DNA from 2 places in the Thermomonas carbonis genome. Region 1 is predicted to be linked to the other one. Evidence: riboswitches for the same ligand, from Rfam matches in the RefSeq annotation. Region 1 holds a riboswitch; the other holds the start of a gene.

The links. A riboswitch is a leader RNA that binds a small molecule or an ion and turns the genes downstream of it on or off. The one in region 1 is predicted to bind cobalamin.
Region 2: another riboswitch for cobalamin. It lies ahead of H9L16_RS13735 (ribonucleoside-diphosphate reductase subunit alpha); the one in region 1 lies ahead of H9L16_RS03160 (TonB-dependent receptor domain-containing protein).

The regions. Positions count from the first base shown of each region.
Region 1 is NZ_CP060719.1:664,138-666,604, reverse strand. Features, by position in the region: gene H9L16_RS03160 (TonB-dependent receptor domain-containing protein) at 1-1,352, opposite strand, end outside; cobalamin riboswitch at 1,476-1,723, opposite strand; gene H9L16_RS03155 (TfoX/Sxy family protein) at 1,783-2,166, opposite strand; gene H9L16_RS03150 (GAF domain-containing protein) at 2,163-2,467, opposite strand, start outside.
Region 2 is NZ_CP060719.1:2,955,172-2,957,638, reverse strand. Features, by position in the region: partial or broken gene pnp (polyribonucleotide nucleotidyltransferase) at 1-491, shown strand, start outside; cobalamin riboswitch at 581-807, shown strand; gene H9L16_RS13735 (ribonucleoside-diphosphate reductase subunit alpha) at 1,009-2,467, shown strand, end outside.

The sequences.
Region 1 (2,467 bases):
CTGCTGCGCGAGGATTCCGGATCCAGGTTCGGGTTGCTGGAACCGGGGTAGTACAGCTCGTTGAAACTCGGGGCCTTGAACGCGGTGGCATGGCTCGCGGTCACGCGCCAGCCGTCGCCGAAGCCCATGCCCCAGGCGATGCCGCCGGTGCTGTGACCGCCGAACTGGTCGTTGTCGTCGCGGCGCGCGCTGAGTTGCAACTCGTGCACGCCGAACGTGCCCTGATACTGCGCGAACAATGCGCGATTGCCACGCGATTCCGCGAACGGCGACCACGGATCGACCACGTTCGCACGGTCGCGCAACCAGTCGAAGCCGGCGGTCACCACGTGCCCGGCCGCGACGGTGAAATCGCCCTGCAGGTTCGCGCTGTCGCGCGTGGTGTTGTAGCGATTGGCGAACGTGCTGCCGCTGTAGTTCTCGGAGTCGTCGGTGTTGCGGCCGGCGGTGAGCTTGAGCGCCAGCGCATCGGACGGCGACCAGCGCACGCTGCCGCCGACCACTTGCTGGACGATGTCGGAGTTGTCCTGATAGTCGCCGTCGTAGTCGTTGTGGCCTTCGGTGCGGAATGCGCGGGCATCGAACTGCCATGACTCGTTCGGTGCGAAGTCCGCACGCACGGTGGCGCTGTTGTTGCGATAGCCGTCGCGGTCCAGATGCGTGCCCGGGACGATGAAGCAACCGGCACCTTGCCAAGTATCCGGGTCGTAGGTCCCGGTGCAGGCATTGATGCCGTCGGTGGATTGATGCGCCACGTCCACGCCCACGCCGCCGCGTGCGCTGCGCAGGTCGACGCCGGCCGAGGCCTCGCGCAGGCCATGGCTGCCGGCCGCGATGCGCCCGCGCCCGTGCACGCCTTCGCCGCCCGCACCGCGACGGGTGAACACCTGGATCACGCCGCCGATCGCATCCGCGCCATACAGCGACGAACGCGGCCCGCGCACGATCTCGATGCGCTCGATCTGCGAGAGCGGGATGTCCTGCAGCGAGGTCAGGCCCGAGGTGGACGAACCCACGCGGATGCCGTCGACCAGGAACAGGGTGTGGTCGGATTCGGTGCCGCGCAGGAACAGCGTGCTGAGCTTGCCCATGCCGCCCTGGTTGACGATGGTGATGCCGGCGCGACCGCGCAGCAGTTCCGGCAGCGACCGCGCGCTGCTGGCATCGAGTTGTTCGCGATCGATCACTTCGACCGCGGCCAGCGCGGCATCGGCGGTGGTCGCGGTGCGGGTGGCGGTGACCACCAGGTTGTCGAGGTCCTTCGCGTCATCGCGCTGCGCAAAGGCGAGCGACGGCAGGGACAAGGCCAGCGCGAGTGCGCTGAAACGAAGCGAGGTGTTGCAGGATTTCATGACGGTTCTCCGGCGCGCACGCCCGCGCGCCCAACAGGAAGGGCGGCTGCGACACACACGGGAACGGAGACGGGCGATGCAGGAAAACGACATGCGCGACGTCGCGCAATGCCCGCCGCATCGCAACCAACAGACTTCAAGGCCGGTCTCCGGGCTGGCGAGCGGAACGATGACCAGCGTGGCCGTCGTTCCCGCCTGACGCCTTCCCATGCCGCATCAGGACGATGCACGCACAGTGGCCGATGCCAGGGTTGTCTCGCTTACCGTTGCGGGGGCAGCGCCGGACTGGATGCGCAGAGCGCGTCGTCACCGGCTTCCCGTTTCAATCCGCGGGCGAAAGCCGTTGGATCACCTTGAAGCGCGCGCAGTGTACGCAGCGCGGTGCCGGATGCGCAAAGGAAATCTGGGAAGCAACCAGCGCCCGCGGGCTTTACTCGGAAACGTTCGGCCCACCACGGTCGTCATCGAACAGACCGAACGCGGGCATGCTGGTGTCTTCGTGCTGGGTGGTGGTCACCGGTCCGGCCGCGGGGCGCCCGCGGGGCGGCGGCAGCAGGGCGATGGCCGCTTCGGCTGCCTGCACCAGCTCGGTGCGGCGCGATTCGGGTACTTCCTGCCAGTGGCAGTCCTGCAACGCGCCTTCCAGCGAATACAGCAGGTTGAGGCTGGGCTTGAAGCCGGCGCGGCGCACTTTCATGAAGGCATCGACGGCACCGATCGCGGCCACGTCTTCCAGCGAACGCAGGCCGACCTGGCGCAGCCAGGCAGCGGATTTCGGGCCGATATTGCGCAGCTTGGGCGCGGATGTACTCACTGCAACGACTCCAGGAACGCCTTGGCGATTGCCTCCAGGCCTTGCTGGTCTTCAACGGAAAAACGCGCGTGCAACGGACTGTCCAGATCGAACACGCCGATCAACTCACCCTCCGCGCTGACCAACGGCACCACCAGCTCAGAATTGCTTGCCGAATCGCAGGCGATGTGGCCCGGGAACGCATGCACGTCCTCGATCCGCTGGGTTTCGCGGGTGCTCGCGGCCGCGCCGCACACGCCCTTGTCCAGCGGGATGCGCACGCAGGCCGGCAGGCCCTGGAACGGACCGACGACGAGTTCAT
Region 2 (2,467 bases), 1.2 Mb from region 1:
ATGCGCTGACCGCGCCGCGCGCCGAGTTGTCCGACTTCGCGCCGCGCCTGATCACCATCAAGATCCACCCCGACAAGATCCGCGAAGTGATCGGCAAGGGCGGCTCGGTGATCCAGGCGATCACCAAGGAAACCGGCGCGCAGATCGACATCAAGGACGACGGCACCATCACGATCGCCTCGGTCGATGCCGCCGCAGGCAAGGCCGCCAAGGATCGCATCGAGCAGATCACCTCCGACGTCGAGCCGGGCCGCATCTACGAGGGCAAGGTCGCCAAGCTGATGGACTTCGGTGCGTTCGTGACCATCGCCCCGGGCAAGGACGGCCTGGTGCACGTGTCGCAGATCTCCAACGACCGCGTCGAGAAGGTCGGCGACGTGCTGAAGGAAGGCGACGTGGTCAAGGTCAAGGTGCTGGAAGTCGACAAGCAGGGCCGCATCCGCCTGTCGATGAAGGCCGTGGCCGAAGGCGAAGGCGTCGCGGCCGAGTAAGCCGCCGCGTCATTGCGCCAACTGAAAAGCGGGCTTCGGCCCGCTTTTCGTTTGTGGTGTCGGAATCGATTGACGAATCACGTTCGGCCCAATATGTTGTGGTGGTCGGTTCCGGCAGCCACAAGCTGCAGGATGAAAAGGGAAGCCGGTGCGGCGCGCAAGCGCCCATCCCGGCACTGCCCCGCAGCGGTAAGTGGTGACGCGGTCGCATCAAGCACTGGGGCGGTGGCCCTGGGAAGCAGCGATCGCGGTGGCGGGGACTCGTGTCCCGGCCGTAGCCACGAGTCCGAAGACCTGCCGACAGCCGCGCGAAGCACGCCGCGCGGTGCCGGCCGACGAATCTCCGGGGGGAGATGGCTGGTGCAGCATGGCCGGCCCGCATGTTCTGCATGCATGTCGCAGGCCGTGCGACACCGATGCCAGACCCTGCGTTTCCGATGCCATCCGCGCCTGCGAGGGACAGGCAAGGACCGTGCATCACGCATGGAGTCACCCGATGTCCGCGAACCAAGCCAGCATGGCCGATGCCGCCGTGGCCGAAGCGCCCGCGCCCGCAACACCGATGTTCGACCTGACTCCGCCGCCGACCGCGACCACGATGCGCGTGACCAAGCGCAACGGCAGTAGCGAAGCGGTCGACCTCAACAAGATCGTGCGCGCGGTGACCCGTGCCGCGGAGGGCCTGCACGCGGTCGAACCGATGCGGGTCGCCACCCGCACGATCTCCGGCCTGTACGACGGCGCGACCACCGCCGAACTCGACGAACTGTCGATCCGCACCGCCGCGCTGCTGACCGGCGAGGAACCGGAGTACGGCCGGCTCGCCGCTCGCCTGCTCGCCAGCGTGATCGCCAAGGAAGTGGCCGGGCAGGAGATCCACGCGTTCTCGCAGTCGGTGCAGCGCGGGCACGAGGTCGGTCTGGCCAACGATCGCCTGCTCGGTTTCGTGCAGGCCAACGCGCGCAAGCTCAACGACGCGCTGGATGTCACCCTGGATCGGCACTTCGACTACTTCGGCCTGCGCACGCTGTACGACCGCTACCTGCTGCGGCACCCACGCACGCGCAAGGTCATCGAGACCCCGCAGCAGTTCTTCCTGCGCATCGGCTGCGCCCTGAGCGAAGACGTGCCCGGCGCGCTGGCGTTGTACCGGCGCATGGCCGAGCTCGATTACCTGCCGAGCTCGCCGACCCTGTTCAACAGCGGCACCACGCATGAGCAGTTGTCGTCCTGCTTCCTGCTGGATTCGCCGCAGGACTCGCTGGAATCGATCTATGCGAAATACGGCGATATCGCCCAGCTCAGCAAGTTCAGTGGCGGTATCGGCGTGAGCTACACGCGCGTGCGTTCGCGCGGCTCATTGATCAAGTCCACCAACGGCCACAGCAACGGCATCGTGCCGTGGTTGAAGACGCTGGATTCGTCCGTCGCTGCGGTCAACCAGGGCGGCAAGCGCAAGGGCGCGGCCTGCGTCTACCTGGAGCCCTGGCATGGCGATGTCGAGGAATTCCTGGAGCTGCGCGAGAACACCGGCGACGAGGCGCGTCGCACGCACAACCTCAACCTGGCCAACTGGATTCCTGATCTTTTCATGCGCCGCGTCGAGGCCGACGCCGACTGGTCGCTGTTCGACCCGCGCGTCGTTCCCGAATTCACCGACCTGTTCGGCGAGGCGTTCGAGCGCGCCTACGAGCAGGCCGAGGCGCAGGGCAAGGCGCTGAAGACCATCAAGGCGCGCGACCTCTACGCGCGGATGATGCGCACGCTGGCGCAGACCGGCAACGGCTGGATGACCTTCAAGGACAAATGCAACCGGGCCAGCAACCAGACGCTGCGGCCGGGCAACGTCATCCACCTGTCGAACCTGTGTACCGAGATCCTCGAAGTCACTTCGGCCGAGGAAACCGCGGTGTGCAACCTCGGCTCGATCAACCTGGCGCGGCATTTCGACAACGATCCTGATAACGGAAGCGGAT